DNA from 2 places in the Wenzhouxiangella sp. YN1 genome. Region 1 is predicted to be linked to the other one. Evidence: predicted binding sites of a transcription regulator. Region 1 holds the regulator's gene; the other holds the start of a gene.

Region 1 (8,766 bases):
AGCCTTGCGGCCGCCTCGGCGGTGATCAAGCCACGGCTGACGGCCTTGTCGCGCAGCCCCTCGGCGTCGATGCCCGCGCCATCGTCACTGATGCGAATGACAATGTGATCGCCCTCCTGTTCGGCACTGAGCTCGACCCGACCGGTGCGCGGCTTGCCGGCAGCCGCGCGAACCTCCGGCGTTTCGATGCCGTGATCCATGGCGTTGCGCACCAGATGGACCAGCGGATCGGCGAGCGCTTCCACCAGATTCTTGTCCAGATCGGTATCCTCGCCGTGCAGGGTCAGCTCGATTTCCTTGTCGAGCGACCGGGCCATATCCCGCGCCAGGCGCGGAAAGCGCGAAAACACCTTGCGAATCGGCTGCATGCGCGTTTGCATCACCCCCATCTGCAGATCGGAGGTCACCAGATCGAGGTTGGCCACCGTGCTCTGCAGTTCTTCATGCTTGAGCTGCTCGCCCAGATTGCTGAGCCGGTTGCGCACCAGCACCAGCTCACCGACCAGGTTCATGACGCGATCCAGCCGGGCGACATCCACCCGAACGGTCGACTCCACCGGCGCAGGCGCGGCCGACCGGGCAGGCGCAGCCTCGGCCGGCGGCGCCGATCGCTGCGCCGTTGGGGCCGCTGCCGGTGGGCTTGCCGAGTCTTCCGCAGCGCTCGCAGGCTCGGGCGATTCGGCGCCCTGCGCCTGCGGCATACTCGCCGCCGAGTCGGTGCCGCCAGACTCGCGGGCCACCTGATCGAGAATCGCCTCGAACTCCTCTTCGGTGATTTCATCAGACCCGTCAGCATCCTCGGGCGCGCTGCCGAGCTCCACCTCGCCGGTATCGGCTGCATCATCGCCGCCGGGGGCGGCTTCACCGTGCAGCTCGTCGAGCAGGGCTTCGAATTCCTCGTCGGTGATATCGTCGCTCGGCGACGCGTCCGCGCTCGACTGTGCCGATTCCGGCAAGCCCGCAGCCGTCTCGCCCTGCGCCGCCGGAGGCGGTTCGGCGGCCGCGCCTGCCTGGGCCAGCATGGCCTCGAACTCATCGTCGGTGATGTCGCCGCTGCGATCATCCTGCGCGCGGGGCGCTGTTGTTGCAGTGGCTGCTTTTTCGTGCACGAACCCGCGCAGCTGATCAAGCAGTGCGGGCGGCGCCGGGGCCGGTTCCTGACCGTCGCGCATGGCCGCCAGCATGGCCACCACCTCATCGAGCGAGTGCAGCACCGAATCCATGATCTCGGTGCGCATTTCCAGCTCCTGACGTCTGAGCGCATCGAACACTTCCTCGGCACAATGACACAGGGTCACCAGTGGTTCGATATCGAGAAAGCCGGCACCCCCCTTGACGGTATGAAAGGCGCGAAAAACGGTATCGAGCAGCGCCTTGTCGCGCGGCCGCCGCTCCAGTTCGACGAGCTGCTCACCCAACTGCTCGACCAGTTCCCCGGCCTCGTTGAGATAGTCGTCGCGAATACTGTCGTCGATCTGAAAGCTCATGATCTCACCTGCTAGAAGCCCAGGCTCGAGAGAACGTCATCCACTTCGTCCTGGCTGGTCACCCGGTCTTCTTCCTCGTGCTTTCTGCCGGACTGGTCTGCCGTCGCCCCCGTTTCGCCGGACTGCCTGCCCGACAGACGAATCATGTTGACGAGCGTGCTCTCGACTTCCTTGACCAGCTCGATGACCTTGCGAATGGCCTGCCCCGACAGGTCCTGAAAATCCTGGGCCATCAGCATCTGTGAAAGCCGCTTGCGAATCTCACCGGAGGTGTGGTCGGAGCTGTCGAGAAACTCCTCGGTCTCGCGTACCAGGCTGCGAAATTCGTCGGCGGCCATCTCGCGGGCGCGAAAGCGCTGCCAGTCGCCCACCAGGCGCGTGCTGTCCTCGGTCAGACGTTCGGCCAGCGGCATGGTCTCCTCGATCAGGTCCATGGTCTTGTGAGCCGACGCTTCGGTCATGTGAATCACTTCATCGAGCCGGCTTTGAGCGTCGGGTATTTCCTCGCTGGCCAGCGTCTCCACGCGCGCGTCGACTTGAAAGCTGTTGAGGGCTTCGTGCAACTGGCGCGTCAGCCGCCCGATATCCTGGAACAGGCTGGTCTCGCGCATGGCGGTCAGCTCGTCCAGGCTGGCGTAGAAAATGGCCTCGTCGTTACCGCGCGCGGCCGCGGCCAGCGCCTCGATGGTGGGCAGATAATCCGCCGGTCTGCGATCGTCGCTGCCGCTGTTCATGTCGACGCCCCCAGGCGCTCGAACACGCGCTGAATCTTGTCCTTGAGGGTTTCGGCGGCAAACGGCTTGACCACATAGCCGTTCACGCCGGCCTCGGCGGCCTCGATGATCTGGCTGCGGTTGGCTTCAGCCGTGACCATCAACACCGGCAGCGCTTTGAGCGCGTCGTCGGCGCGAATGGCCTTGAGCAGCTCCAGCCCGCTCACATCCGGCATGTTCCAGTCGGTAACCACAAAATCAATGCGCCTGGATTTGAGCACCTGCAGGGCCGTGCGCCCGTCATCGGCTTCGGTGACGTTGCCGAAACCGAGCTCGCGCAACTGATTCTTGACGATTCTCCGCATCGTGGAAAAATCGTCCACGACCAGAATTTGCATGTTCTTGTCCAACGTAGCGTCTCCGTTGCTGTGTCGTTTATCCGTCAGTCCGACAAGCGCGCCCTGAGCCTGGCCAGCGCCTGGCCATGCAGCTGACAGACGCGCGACTCGCTCACCTCCAGCACTGCGCCGATTTCCTTGAGGTTGAGCTCGTCGTCGTAATACATGTTCATGACCAGTTGTTCCCTTGCCGGCAGCGCTGCGATCGCCTCGGTCAGGGCCGCCTGCGCGGCGTCCTCCTGCAGCTCACGCTCGGGTGATTGCGTCTTGTCGGCCACCACCCCCGAATCACTGTCGACCGGCGAGAGGTCCTCGGTGCTCAGCATCCGGCAGAAAACCGCCTCACGGGCAATGTCGTGGTACTCGTCCAGGCTGACGCCCATCTGCGCGGCAATATCGACATCGCGCGGGCGCCGACCCAGGCGAATTTCCAGCTGCCGGATGGCCTCGACCATCTCGCGCACCCGGCGGTGTACCGAGCGCGGCGTCCAGTCGGTCTTGCGCAGCTCATCGAGCATGGCGCCGCGAATCCGGATGCCGGCATAGGTCTCGAAACGCGCGCCCCGGCTGCCGGTGTAACGGCCGGCGGCCTCGATCAGGCCGAGCATCCCGGCCTGAATGAGATCGGCCACCTCGACGCTGGCCGGCAGACGGCCGGCCAGGTGATAGGCAATCCGCCGGACCAGATCGGCATACTGCTCCACCAGGTCCTCGCTGGAGAGGCTGCGCACTGCTTCATACTCGGCCGTGGCGTTCATCGCGCGACCTCCGCCTGCCCGGGCTCGGCACCCACCACGCGCTCAAGAAAGAACTCGAGATGGCCGCCGGCACCCGATGGCACACCCCATGTATCGGCCTGTTCGGCCAGATTCTTGAATGCCTCGGTGGCGCGGCAGCCCGGAAAAGCCGTGACTACGGGCTGCTGTTGCTGCAGTGCCCGACGCAGGAAGTCATCGTGCGGGACGTGCCCGGCGTAGTGCAGCGTGATGTCGAGGTAACGATCGGCCACGCGCGCCAGCTTGCGGTAGAGCGCGCGTCCTTCAGCGGCGCTGCGGACCATGTTGGACAGCACCTGGGCGCGCTCGATGCCGTAATCGCGGGAGAGCACCTTGATCAACGCGTAGGCGTCGGTCAGGGAAGCCGGTTCGTCACAGACCACGATCAATGCCTGATGCGCGGCGCGGGCGAACAGCGTGACCGCCGAGCTGATGCCGGCGGCGGTATCGACAATCAGCAGGTCGGCGCTGCCGGTGACCTCGGAGAAGGCGCTGATCAGACCGCCGCAGGCCTCCGGCGGCAGCGTTGTCATGTCCTGCACCCCCGAGGCGGCGGGAATGATGCGGATGCCGGCTGGCCCGTCGACGATGATGTCTTCGAGATCGCATTCCCCCGCAAGCACATGCGAAAGGTTGCGCCGCGGACTCAGGCCCAGCAGGACATCGATATTGGCCAGCCCCAGATCGGCGTCCAGAAGCCACACCTTGCGGCCACGCCGCGCCTGGGCGGCAGCCAGGTTGACCGACACATTGGTCTTGCCCACTCCACCCTTGCCGGACGCCACGGCGATGACCTGAACCGGCTGACGCGAGCCTTTCGCGCTCACCCCTTCCAGCCCGGCCGCCTGATTTCTTCCCCCTTCAAGCATTGGCATACCTCGCTTCGGCAATGTGGCGCGCCAGGGCGTGATCTTCACGGCCGGCACGCGATTTTTTCATCAGGCTGACAGCCTGGCTGATCAGATGGCGGGCACTCGCCCGCCGCAGATTCTCGGGCACTTCCTGGCCGTCGGCCGACCAGGCCACCGGCAGCCTGTAGCGCGCCAGTACCGACAGCATGCCGCCCAGGCTGGCCGCCTCGTCGATCTTGGTGACGATGCCGCCGGCCAGCGGCATGCGCGAAAACGCGGCCACCGCTTCGTCAATCGATTCCATCTGCGCATTGGCGGCCAGCACCAGGTAGGAGGAAACCGGCCGGCCTTCCATTTGCAGCGACTCCAGCGCCCGCACCAGGCGGGTATCACGCTGACTGACCCCGGCGGTATCCACCATGATCAGATCGGCATGCGAGAGCCGCTCGACGCGCTGCCGCAGCTCGTCGGCGTTGCGGGCAACATAGACCGGCACGTTGAGCTGCCGGCCGTAAATGAACAGCTGTTCCTGGGCGCCGATGCGATAGTCATCGGCGCTGATCAGTGCCATCTTTTCGAGCCCGTTCTTGAGCGCGTAGCGGGCGGCCAGCTTGGCAATGGTGGTGGTCTTGCCCACCCCCGTGGGTCCGACCAGAGCCACTACCCCGCCGGCGGCCAGCGGGTCGGTTTCAAAGAATTTCATGCGCCGCGCCAGCAGGCCCAGGGCGCCGCGCCAGGTGGCCGCGCTGTCACCTTCCCTGACCGGCGCCTTGCTGGCCAGGTCCTGGGCCAGATCCGGCGCCAGGCCCATGCGGATCAGATCGCGCAGCACCGCGGCGCGCAGCGGGTTCCTACGCGACATGTCGTTCCAGGCAAGGCTGGAAATCTGAGTCTCGAGCATGCGCTTGAGCACGTTGATCTCACGCCGCATGCCCACCAGTGAAGATTCCGACACGGCGGCAGCCGGTACCGCGTCAGCAGCCGCATTCTGCTGCCGCGGCGCCGCGCCGGGAGCCGCGGCGCCGTCGCCGGCAGCGGCCCGCGATTGCGCCTGGCCAGACAGTTCGACGACATCCTGCGGCGCGTCCTCGACTGCCAGCTCGGAGCTGAGGCTGACCTGATCCGGCGCCGACGGGTCGGGCTCAGGCGCATCCTGACCCGGCGGCTCGTACTGCCAGGTGTCCCGCGTCTGGCGGCGCTTTTCGTTTCCGCGGCCGGCGCCGCGGCCCATGGCGTACTCGACCAGAGTCTCGTCGTAGTCCACCGCGGCAATCAGCTCCAGGCCTTCATCAAGATGCCGGGTCGAGAGAATGACCGCATCGGGTCCCTGCTCGTCGCGCACCAGCTTGAGTGCCTGTCGCATATCGTCGGCAACGTAGCGCTTGATCTTCATGGCGTCCTGTCTCTCCTGCTGCACTTGTTCAGACGGCCCCGGCCTGGCATCAACGCGAAACCTGACCGATCAGCCGCAGCTGCTTGTCTTCTGGAATCTCGCCGTGCGAGAGCACGTGCAGGCCCGGTACGGCCTGTCGGGCGAAACGTGACAGCATGTTGCGAATTCTTGGCGGTACCAGCAGGATGGCGGGTTCTCCCCTGGCCTCCTGCTGTCGGGTGCTCGACTGCAGCGCTTCCTGCAGCTTTTCCGCCAGTCCGGGCTCCACGACCCCGGAATCACCCTGCTGCACCACATCCTGCAAAAGCTGTTCCAGCTCCGGCGCCAGCGTCATGACCGACATCTGCTCGCCCAGCCCGTTGATCTCCTGAACGATCTGTCGCCCCAACGTCTGCCGCACCTCGGCCAACAGCTCATCAGGATCCTGCGTACGCGCGCCGTGCTCGACCAGGGTTTCGCAGATGGCACGCACGTTGCGCACCGGCACCTTCTCGGCCAGCAGGCGCTGCATCACGCGCACCACCACGGCCAGCGGCAGCGTCTTGGGCGTCAGATCCTCGACCAGCTTGGGCGCACTCCTGGCGAGCACGTCCAGCAGCTGCTGCACTTCCTGATGACCCAGCAATTCGTGTGCGCGCTGCTTGAGCACATGGCTCAGATGCGTGGCGATCACCGTGGCCGCATCGGCCACGGTGTAGCCCAGTGTCTGTGCGTGCTCGCGAACACTGGGCTCCACCCAGACCGCCGGCATGCCGAAGGCCGGATCCCGGGTTTCGGTACCCTGCAGCCGCGAGCTGACGCCGCCGGGGTCGATGGCCAGTTCGCGGTCGGGATGGACCTCGCCCTCGGCGGCCACCACGCCGAACAGCGTCAGCCGATAGCGGGTGGGCGCCAACTCCAGGTTGTCGCGAATATGTACCGGCGGCACCAGAAAGCCCATGGACTGCGACAGCTTCTTGCGCACCCCCTTGATGCGATTCATCAGCTCGCCGCCCTGGCGGGCGTCGACCAGCGGCACCAGGCGATACCCTACCTCCAGGCCAATCGGATCGACCTGGGCGACGTCTTCCCACTGCAGCTCACGCGGCTGCTCGGGCTGCGTCTCGGCCTCGCGCTGCGCCGATCGCTGGCTGGCCGCCGCGGTCTCAACGCGCTTGCGGTGCCGCAGCCAGGCGGCGCCGCCGGCAATGCCTGCCAGGCTCAGGAACGCCAGGTTGGGCATACCCGGCACCAGCCCCATGGCTGCTAGTACACCAGCGGTCAGGGCGAGAACGCGGGGCTGCCCGAACACCTGATCGAGCACCGCCTTGTTCATATCCTGCGAGCGCGACATCCGGGTGACGATGACCGCCACCGCGGTCGACAGCAAAAGCGACGGAATCTGCGCCACCAGACCGTCGCCGATGGTCAGCAGGGTGTAGACCTCGACTGCGTTGCGAAGCGACATGCCGTGCTGGGCGATGCCGATCAGCAGGCCGCCGATGATATTGATGAACAGGATCAGGATGCCGGCGATGGCGTCACCACGCACGAACTTGCTCGAGCCATCCATGGCGCCGTAGAAGTCGGTTTCCTGACGGATCTCCTCGCGCCGCTCGCGCGCCTCTTCCTGCGAAATGATGCCGGCATTGAGGTCGGCATCGATGGCCATCTGCTTGCCCGGCATGGCGTCGAGCGTGAAGCGGGCACTGACTTCCGAAACGCGCGTGGCACCCTTGGTGACCACCACGAAGTTGATCACCACCAGAATGGTGAAAACCACCAGCCCGACCGCATAGTTGCCGCCGATGACAAACTCGCCAAAAGCCTGAATGACCTGACCGGCCGCATCCGTTCCGGTATGACCTTCGAGCAGGACCACGCGGGTCGACGCAATGTTGAGCACCAGCCGCAGCAGCGTACCGAACAGCAGCACCGTCGGAAAAACGCCGAAGTCGAGCGGCCGCATGATGTAGAGCACGCCCAGGATGACGGCAATGGAAAGCGTGATATTGAATGTGAACAGCACATCCAGCATCAGCGCCGGCAGCGGCAGCACCACCATCGCCAGCAATACCAGCACCAGCAGGGGTGCGCCCAGACCGAGGGCGCCGGCACGCTGCAGGGCGGGCATGATGGCAGCCCGGTTCATCACGAATTTTCCCCGTTTTCTCTGTTCATGCCCTCAGTGATGCAAAATGCGGGCCAGCCCTCGCTACTGCGACAGCGTTTCATCCACCTCGGGATTGGGCGCCGGCAGCCTCTCGCCGCCGGGCTCGCGTTGCACCCGGTAGACCCAGCTGAGCACTTCGGCAACCGCTACGTAGAGCGCCGGAGGAATCGGCTGCCCGACGTCGGCATGACGGTAAAGCGCGCGCGCCAGCGGCGGGGCCTCGATGCGCGGCACGCCGGCTTCCTCGGCCTTGCGCCGAATCGCCAGCGCCAGATGATCGGCCCCGCTGGCGACCACCACCGGGGCCGCCATGCGCTCGGTTTCATAGCGCAGGGCCACGGCAAAGTGCGTCGGGTTGGTCACCACCACGTCTGCCTCGGGCACGGCTTCCATCATGCGCTGACTGGCCAGCTCCTGCTGCATGCTGCGGCGTTTGCCCTTGACCTCCGGATTGCCGTCGGTCTCCTTCATTTCGTCCTTGACTTCCTTGCGCGTCATGCGCAGCTGCTTGTGGTGACTGTGCAGCTGAAACGGCACGTCCACCAGCGCAATCACAATCAGGGTGGCGCTGAGGGTCATCAGGGCCAGGCCGATCAGCTGCACGCTCGCGGCCATGCCCGCCTGCACCCCCATTGAAGGCAGCGCCATCAGGTGGGCGATGGCGTGGCGGATGAAAAGACCGGCGGCCAGCGCCACCACGGCAAACTTGCCCATGGCCTTGGCCAGCTCCATCAGCCCCTTGGGGCCGAACACTCGCTTGAGGCCCTTGCCGGGATTGAGACGTTCGAACTTCGGCGCCAGGGCCTTGCCGCTGAACACCCAGCCGCCGAGCGTCGCCGGCGCCAGCAGCGCGGTGACCAGCAGCACGCCCAGCAGGGGCGCCACCGTGGCCAGCCCGGAGGCGATCTGCTCACCCAGGTATTCGGTCATGAAGGCTTCGTCGAACAGCCGCGCACGCTCAACGGTAAAGCCGGTTTCGAGCACGCCCATGACGCG
Region 2 (8,766 bases), on a different contig from region 1:
AACAGGCTCAGCTCGCGGGCAAAAACGGTGCTGTCATCGCCTACGGCCACGTGCGTGCGGCTCATGAACTCCGGCAGGCGGGCATCGCCGCGCAGCTGAAAGCCGCAGGCGCCGACCAGTGCGGCCAGAAACACGATGCCGATCGCGCGCTGCATCAGCCGACCACGATATTGAGCAGCTTGTCGGGCACCAGAATGACCTTGCGCACCTGCTTGCCCTCGAGATGGCGGGCGACGTTGTCATCACCCATGGCGGCCTGCTGAACGCTGTCGCGGTCGGCCCCCGGGCGCACGTCGATGCGACCGCGCACCTTGCCGTTGACCTGCACCACAATGGTCACGGCAGCGCGCGCCAGGGCAGACTCGTCAACCGCCGGCCAGCCGGCCTCGAACACCGACCCTTCGCGCCCGAGATCGTGCCACAGGGACTCGGCCAGGTGCGGCGTCACCGGGGCAATCAGCCGTACCACCGCCTCCCAGGCTTCCTGAGCCAGCTTTCGCCCGGGCTCGTCGGTCGCCGTGAATCGCTGCAGCTGGTTGCAGAACTCCATGGTCGCAGCGATGGCGGTATTGAAGGTCTGGCGCCGGCCCATGTCATCGCCGACCTTGGCAATGGTTTCGTGCAGCTGCCGGCGCAGCTCGCGCGCGTCACCGTCAAGGGCATCGGGCCGCTGGCCGGGCAGAGCCCCTGCGGCCACGTGGGCCTGCACACCGGCATGCAGTCGCCGGAGAAAACGCCAGGCACCCTCGACGCCGGCCTCGGACCACTCCAGCGAGTGTTCGGGCGGCGCGGCAAACATCGAAAACAGGCGTACGGTGTCGGCGCCCCAGGTATCGACCAGCGTCTGCGGGTCCACCCCGTTGTTCTTGGACTTGGCCATCTTCTCGATGCCGCCGGGCTCGACTGCCTTGCCGTCGGCCTTGAGCACCGCGCTGAGCACCTCCCCCTTGCCGTCGCGCTGGACCTCCACGTCGGCCGGATTGAACCAGATCCTGCGACCGGACTCCTCCTCACGGTAGTAGGTCTCGGCCAGCACCATGCCCTGAGTCAGCAGGCGGGCGAAGGGTTCGTCGATCTCGATGAGCTTCTGGTCACGCATCAGCCGGGTCCAGAAGCGCGCATAGAGCAGGTGCAGAATGGCATGCTCGATGCCGCCGATGTACTGATCGACCGGCATCCACTGATCGGCGCGTTCGTCCACCATCGCCTGATCATTGTCGGGGCAGGTATAGCGCAGAAAATACCAGGCCGAGTCGACAAAGGTGTCCAGCGTATCGGTCTCGCGCCGGGCGTCGGCGCCGCATTCGGGGCAGTCGACCTCGAGAAATTCCGGATGCCGACTGAGAGGGTTGCCCGAGCCGTCGGGCACCAGATCCTCGGGCAGGGTCACCGGCAGATCGGCATCGGGCACCGGCACGTCGCCGCATTCGGGGCAGTGAATGATCGGAATCGGACAGCCCCAGTAACGCTGGCGCGAGACACCCCAGTCGCGCAGACGAAACTGCGTGCGGGCCCGGCCGGCACCGCGCTGTTCGAGCTCGGCGACGATGGCATCGAAACCCTGAGACCAGGCAAGGCCGTCGAAACGACCGGAGTTGACCAGATGGCCAGCGCTTTCGGCATAGTCATCGTGCCACTGGCGATCATCGTATTGCCGCTGCTCCGGCAGGCTGATGACCTGCCGAATCGGCAGGCCGTATTTCAGGGCAAAAGCGAAGTCGCGCTCGTCATGCGCGGGAACGGCCATGACCGCGCCCTCGCCATAGGCCATCAGCACATAGTTGGCAACCCAGACCGGAAGTTCGTCACCGGTCAGCGGGTGGACGGCTTTCAGCCCGGTGTCCATGCCCTTCTTTTCCTGCGCCGCAATATCGGCTTCCGACACGCCGCCCTGCTGGCATTCGGCAATGAAGGCGGTCAGCTCGGGATTGCCTTCAGCCGCCTGCCTGGCAAGCGGATGCTCAGCGGCCACCGCCATGAAAGTCGCCCCCATCAGCGTGTCGGGACGGGTGGTGAAGACCCTGATCGTCTCCTCACCACAGGCGAAGTCGACCTCGGCACCCTCGCTCTTGCCGATCCAGTTGGCCTGCATGGCGCGCACACGCTCAGGCCAGCCGTCAAGGCCATCAAGGCTTTGGAGCAGCTCGTCGGCGTAGTCGGTAATGCGCAGGTAATACATCGGGATTTCGCGCTTTTCGACGGTCGCGCCGGTGCGCCAGCCTTTGCCGTCGATGACCTGCTCGTTGGCCAGCACGGTCTGGTCGACCGGGTCCCAGTTGACCGTGCCGGTCTTCTTGTAGGCAATGCCGCGCTCGAGCAGGCGCAGGAAAAACCACTGGTTCCAGCGATAGTATTCCGGGTCGCAGGTCGCCAGCTCGCGCTCCCAGTCGATGGCAAAACCCAGCTGCCTGAGCTGCTCGCGCATGTGCGCGATGTTTTCACGGGTCCATTGCGCCGGGGGCACGCCGTTGGCCATGGCGGCATTCTCGGCCGGCAGACCGAAAGCGTCCCAGCCCATCGGCTGGAGCACGCGCCTGCCCTGCATGCGCTGATAGCGAGAAATCACGTCGCTGATGGTGTAGTTGCGCATGTGGCCCATGTGCAACCGGCCCGAAGGGTAGGGAAACATGCTCAGGCAATAAAACCGCTCGCCGTCGCCGGATTCGGCACGATTCGCGTGGCGCTCTTCCCAGAAACGCTGGATTACCGGCTCGAGCTCGCCGGGGCGATAGCTGTCTGTCACCGTCTGCTGCTACCCTGCTGTGCTTGGAAACAAGTTTGTGAAAGCAACGCCGCCCCGCATGCGGGGCGGCGCTGGTCTTGTCGCTGGACCGATCGGGTGGTCAGCGGTCTACTGCGGCTCACCGTCGTCGTCGGTTGCCTCGTCGGCGCGCTCGGCCAGTCGATCCCAGGCATCGTTGGCTTCCTGCCAGGCTTCCCGCGCTCTGGCGCTGGCGCCTTCCCAGGTATCACCGGCCTGCTCGCTGACCTTTTCCCAGGCTTCTTCGGCCCGCTCGCGCGCCTGCGCAGCAGCTTCCCGCGTTTCCTGCCAGGCCTCGCTGCCCTTGTCGTCGGCGGCGGCAAGCGCCTCTTCGGCCTTGTCGCGGGCTTCTTCAGCCAGCTCGCGTGTTCTCTCCCAGACGCTGTCGTCAACGGCGTCTTCAGCGGCCTCGACACTCTCGTCAACCGACTCGGCCGCACTCTCCCCGACCTCCCGGCTTCTGTCCCTGACCTCGTCAAAGGCGTCGGCGGTCTTCTCGCCGGCCTCTTCCACGGCTTCGGCCGCCTTGTCGCCAGCGTCCTCGATCTGATCAGCTTCTTCGGACTGGCAAGCAGCCAGCGCCAGAATGGCGACTGCAATCCACATGTAACGCATGATCTCTCTCCTGCTTTGTGCGCAGCCTGTGCGCGTTGTCCACCAGTCTTTATCCTAACCTCATTGTTGCGCCTGCAACACCCCCCGACGCCGGCCGCGGGCGCATGCACCTCAACCGTAGACCGACTCCAGCCACTGCCACATGCTGCGCAGCCCCTGCACCTCGCCTCCGGCCGGACGCCCGGGGCGATCCGACTGATTCCAGGCATAGATATCAAGGTGCAGCCAATCGACATCAGCGGCCACGAAATGATCCAGGAACAGCGCTGCGGTCACGCTGCCGGCAAAACTCGAGGTGCCGGTATTGGAAAGATCGGCGATGGCTGGTTCGATCTGCTGGCGATAGGGCGCGAACAGCGGCATGGGCCACACCGGGTCCTCCAGCGAAAAGCTCAGATCCTGAATCTCCCGGACCGTCGCGGTGTCGCGGCCGTAGATGGGCGGCAGATCTTCGCCCAGGGCAACGCGTGCGGCCCCGGTCAGGGTGGCAAAATCAATCACGCGCTCAGCCCCCTCTTCGCAGGCCAGGGTGAGCGCATCCGATAACACCACACGACCCTCTGCATCGGTGTTGCCAATGGCCACGCTGGTGCCCTTGCGGGTGGAGATGATATCCGAGGGCCGATAGGCATTGCCCGCAATCGCGTTCTCCACCGCCGGAATGTAGACCCGCAGATTGACGTCCAGGCCCATGGCCATGATCACCCGCGCGAGGCCGAGCACGTGCGCGGCACCGCCCATGTCCTTCTTCATCAGCACCATGCCGGCGCCGGGCTTGACGTTGAGCCCGCCGGAATCGAAGATCACGCCCTTGCCCACCAGGGCCAGTGGCGGGGCATCGTCGCGCCCCCACTGCATGCGGACAAGGCGCGGATGGCGGCTGGCGGCCTGCCCGACCACGTGTATGGCCGGGAACTCGCGCTCGAGCCGCGCGCCCTCGATGACCTCACAGCGGGCGCCGTACTCGCCGGCCAGCTGGTCGGCCACATCGGCCAGCTCGCCCGGCCCCAGATCATTGGCCGGAGTATTGACCAGATCGCGTATCTGAAAAGAGGCGTCGAGCAGAACCCGCAGGCGCTTCTCGGCCCCGGCTTCTACCGCCAGACGTGCCGCCGGCCGATCCATTTTCTTGTAGCGATCGAAACGGTAGCAGCCCAGGCCCCAGCCAACGGCAGCGCGCTCGACCTCTTCGCTCGACCAGTCGCTTGCCAACCGATAGTCACCCGCGGGCAGCTCGCCGGGCAGGTGGGCAAGCGCCCAGAGCCGATCATCGCTTTCACGCCCGGCAAGAATGCAGGCCAGAGCGCCCTGATCGTCGGGTACCGCCAGAAACGTGCCCGGCCGGGCGCTGAAGCCGCTGGCCTCGACCCAGCTGCGGCCCGTGGCGTCGGCCTGCTCTTTCCAGGAGGCCAGCGTTTCGGCATCCAGGGAGTGAATGGGAATGGCGCGCTCGGGGGATACGCAGAACATGCTGACTCCGCTTGGTTGAATAAAGTCCTCAAGGATAGCAACTGCCGCGCCTCAGCGCGCGCGCAGCGAGCGCCGGCGTCGCAGCAGCAGGCCGGGCGACTTGATCAACTCATAGGTCAGCAGCGCCAGCACAACGCCAACGGCGGTCCAGATCAGGGAGGGTGCATCGATGGGCAGCGCAGGCGTGAATGCCTCCCAGGCGCGCCGAGCGATCGCGGAATCGCCGTGTTGCAGCATCATGATCGGCTGCAGCAGGGGCGAGGCATCGGCAATCGCGGCATGGGTCGCCTCCAGCTCGGCCACGCGGTCGGCAAAACCGCGCACGGCCTGCGCCCGCTCCGGCGCCGTCAGCTCCGGCACCAATACGCCGCGCTCGACCAGCTCGAGCGTTCGCCGGGCTTCGTCCAGATGCCCTCCCAGACGCTGCAGATAGGCGTGGGTAAACGCCGGCGCCTGGGACAGCCCCATGCCGCCGCCGGCCCCGCTCACGGCGCTGCCCAGATTGTCGAACTTGCGGCCAATCCATCCCATCTGCGCCAGTTTCTGGCGCCCCGGCGGGCAAGTCAAGGCCGCATCAACGCCTGCCGCTTTGTGCCGTCAAGTGACCGCTGCCGTCACCGGCCCGCGGGCAAAAGCCGCCCGGCAATGCGTGGCCGAGGCGGAATCGGGCGCCCGTGTCGCTGATGCAGTCCAAACAGAACACCAACATGGCACGAGAGCTGCAAGGAGTACGGCATGGACACGCACACGCAATCTTCTTCGCGGCAGCCGCGAATCCTGTTTGTCGACGACAGCCGCCTGATGCGGGCCTGCGCCAATCAGATACTGGGCAAGCAGTTTGATCTGGTGCTGGCAGAGTCGGCGGAACAGGCCTGGGATCTTCTGCAGACCGACCCGCGCATCGAAGTCGTTTTCAGCGACCTGGTGATGGCCGGCAGGAGCGGCTTCGACCTGCTCCAGCAGATCAGGCAGGCCGAGCAGGCCCGCCTCAAGGAACTGCCCCTGGTGCTGATCACCGGCCAGGAAGACGGCGAGGCCAAACGCAAGCACGCGCTGATGCTCGGCGCCACCGACTTCATCTCGAAACCGTTCCAGGCCAGCGAACTGACTGCCCGCGCCAAAGCCTATGCGCGCAGCGGGCGATCCGCCAGGCGCCTGCGCCTGCTCGAGCAGGCGCACCATATCGACCCTGAAACCGGGCTTGGCAATCGGCGTTACTGCGAAGAGCGGCTGATCCAGGCGATGAGCTTCGCCAGGCGCCATCAACAGCCGCTGGTGCTGATGCATCTGCGCCTGTCAGGGCTCGGAGAACTGCTCGATGAGCTTGGCGAGCGGCACGCCGCGCGCGCGCTCGAGCGCATCGGCGACACCCTTCGGCAACGCATTCGCCGCGAAGACACGGTCTTCCGGACCGAACCGGAAACCTTCAGCTTCCTGCTCACCGCTACCGATGCCGAGGGCGCCCGGCAGCTGCAGCAACGCTTCCTGCCCGATCTCGACGCGCTGGGCCTGAGGCCGGCTGGCGAAGCGCTGGGGGTGGAGGCCGGCTTCATCATCCAGACGCCGCCGCCGATGAACGGACGCGACGGTGCCCAGATTCTCGAAGACGGGCTGGCCGGCAAGAGCCATCCGCCGGAGCCGGCGCAGGACGATGACGAGGCGGCGCCCGACATCGAACAGGCGCTGGCCATGGTCAAGCAGGGCCAGGCAGAGCGCCTGCAGCCGCATCTGCATTCGCTCCGGCGGCGTCTGCAACCGCTGCTCGAGCTGATCGAGGCCGAAACTGCCGGCAATCGCCACGGCCGCGGCGGCAACGGCAGCCGCACCGCTCACTGAATCAGCGCTCGGCGCCCGAAGCTGTCGCTGTGCCCAGCCGCCCCTGCAGCCAGTCGGACAGCTCTGCAAACGCCCGGCGCAGGCTCGATTCCAGGGCCGGCAGGGCCTGATCGATGGCATTTCCCTCGGCTGACTCGTGGCGAACCACCCGGTGGGTTGCCACCAGCCCGCCGCCGGCGTCGAACAAGCGCGCCGCGATATCGAACTCGGCGCGCAGCCCGGTTTCGGTTTCTGCAAACTCGAAGCCGTGCATGACCAGATCAAGGCGGTAGTCCGCGGGCAGGCTGCCATATCCGCCCACCGTGGCGACGCGGCCATCGAGATATTCAATCAGCATTGTCTGCACCAGATCCGGTGCCCGGTCGATCCAAGCCACGCCTGCCCAGGGCAGCAGCGTGCGCTCGCGGCGCAGCAGGATACGGCTGGAATCACGGGTACGGTCGGTACGCGGACGCGAAATGGCCAGCGTGCCGTTGTCACCCGGTTGTTCAGCCGCGGGTTCTGCGTCCAGCTGGGGGGCGATCAGCCGATAGCGGACCTCGCCGCCACCCAGCATGCACGAGCTGGCCAGCAGCGCGACAGTCAGGCACATCAGCGCCCGGTAGACAGAATGTTTCATCAGGGTTCGTACTCCTCTGGCCGCTCATCACCCAACAGGAAGCCGGCGGGGTTGCGCTCGAAACGCTCGGTCACGGCAGACAGCTCGTCGATCAGCTGGCGCATTTCCTGCACCGCGGGCCCAAGCGGGGTGATGACCTGGTCGCCCAGGCCGGAAAAAGCCGCCTCGTTGTCGGCCACGAGACCATCAATGCGTTCGCCGGTCCGGGCCAGGCGGCTCATCGCTTCGCGCAGCGACTCGGCCGCCTTGGGGAAAGACTCCAGCAGCACCGGCTCGATGCGGGCAAACGAGGCGGATATGTCCTCCACCAGGCCGCGAACCTCGCGAATGAGCGGCGCCAGCTCCTCGCTGGTCCGATCGAGGTTGCGCACAATCTGACCAAAGCGGCCGCTCTCCACGTTGAGCGCCGCGGTAAAGTCCTCGATGTTGGCCAGCGCGGCGCTGACGCGTTCGCTGTTTTCCTCGCTGAGCACCTCGAGCAGGCGCAGCATCACCTCGCTGGCGGTACTGGCAATGTCCTCGGAGGCCTCCATCAGGCGCTGCAGGCCCGACTCCTCGGCGATGATCACCGGGCGCTTGCGCTCGGGATCGGCCTTCAGCGGCGGGCTGTCGGCGCTGCCGCCGCGCAGCTGGATGGTCGACACCCCCGTCAGCCCGGAGGCCGAAAGACGCGCCGTCGTATCCTGACGCAGCGGCGCCTGTTCTTCCAGGCGAATGACGGCAATCACCCGCCCGGGATCATCCGGCGACAGGCGCAGGTCGCGCACGCTGCCCATGGTGATGCCGTTGTACTGCACGCTCGATCCGGACGCCAGGCCGGTCACCGGCTGCAGGAAGTGCACCTCCAGCTCCTGCCAGGCCTCGTCGGCAGCCCACTTGGCGGACCACAGGCCGACGAGCACCAGCAAGACCATGCCGGCCAGGGTGAAGGCTCCGATCAATACGTGGTTGGCCCGTGGCTCCATATCAGCTTGCCTCTCCTGCCTGCGCCAGCCTGGCCTGACGTGCCCGCGGGCCGTGGAAGTAGTCCTGGACCCAGGGATGGTCAAAGGCCTCGACTTGTTCGAGACCATCGTTGATCAGCACGCGCCGGTCGCCGATGACGGCAATGCGATCGCAGATACTGTAGAGCGTATCAAGATCGTGCGTGATCAGAAACACGGTCAGGCCAAGCGCGTCGGTCAGGGTACGCAACAGCCGGTCGAAATCGGCAGCGCCAATGGGATCGAGCCCGGCGGTGGGTTCATCGAGAAACAACAGCTCGGGATCGAGTGCCAGCGCCCGCGCCAGGCCGGCGCGCTTGCGCATGCCGCCCGACAGCTCCGAAGGATACTTGCCGCAAGCCGTCAGCGGCAGGCCGGTCAGACGAATCCTGAGGCGGGCAAGCTCACAGCGGAGCGCGCCGTCGATCTCCGGATAATGCGTCTGGATCGGCACCTCGACATTCTCGCGCACGGTCAGTGAA

What was found. The regulator FliA, encoded in region 1, starts transcription of late flagellar genes. The targets are predictions, from matches to a motif close to GCTAAAGTTNNNNNNNNNNCNGCCGATA.
Region 2: the regulator FliA is predicted to act here: its motif matches at 5,380-5,407, upstream of ACEWQZ_RS01945 (GGDEF domain-containing response regulator).

Annotation. Positions count from the first base shown of each region.
Region 1 covers NZ_JBJNIO010000155.1:149,395-158,160, forward strand. Annotated here, with positions in the region: gene ACEWQZ_RS11975 (chemotaxis protein CheA) at 1-1,487, opposite strand, end outside; gene ACEWQZ_RS11980 (protein phosphatase CheZ) at 1,499-2,221, opposite strand; gene ACEWQZ_RS11985 (chemotaxis response regulator CheY) at 2,218-2,610, opposite strand; gene ACEWQZ_RS11990 (RNA polymerase sigma factor FliA) at 2,643-3,356, opposite strand; gene ACEWQZ_RS11995 (MinD/ParA family protein) at 3,353-4,243, opposite strand; gene flhF (flagellar biosynthesis protein FlhF) at 4,236-5,618, opposite strand; gene flhA (flagellar biosynthesis protein FlhA) at 5,668-7,749, opposite strand; gene flhB (flagellar biosynthesis protein FlhB) at 7,813-8,766, opposite strand, start outside.
Region 2 covers NZ_JBJNIO010000093.1:37,671-46,436, forward strand. Annotated here, with positions in the region: gene ACEWQZ_RS01920 (LPS-assembly lipoprotein LptE) at 1-155, opposite strand, end outside; gene leuS (leucine--tRNA ligase) at 155-2,743, opposite strand; gene ACEWQZ_RS01930 (hypothetical protein) at 2,852-3,376, opposite strand; gene ACEWQZ_RS01935 (leucyl aminopeptidase family protein) at 3,488-4,846, opposite strand; gene ACEWQZ_RS01940 (DUF2937 family protein) at 4,898-5,377, opposite strand; gene ACEWQZ_RS01945 (GGDEF domain-containing response regulator) at 5,582-6,682, shown strand; gene ACEWQZ_RS01950 (ABC-type transport auxiliary lipoprotein family protein) at 6,684-7,301, opposite strand; gene ACEWQZ_RS01955 (MlaD family protein) at 7,301-8,266, opposite strand; gene ACEWQZ_RS01960 (ABC transporter ATP-binding protein) at 8,268-8,766, opposite strand, start outside.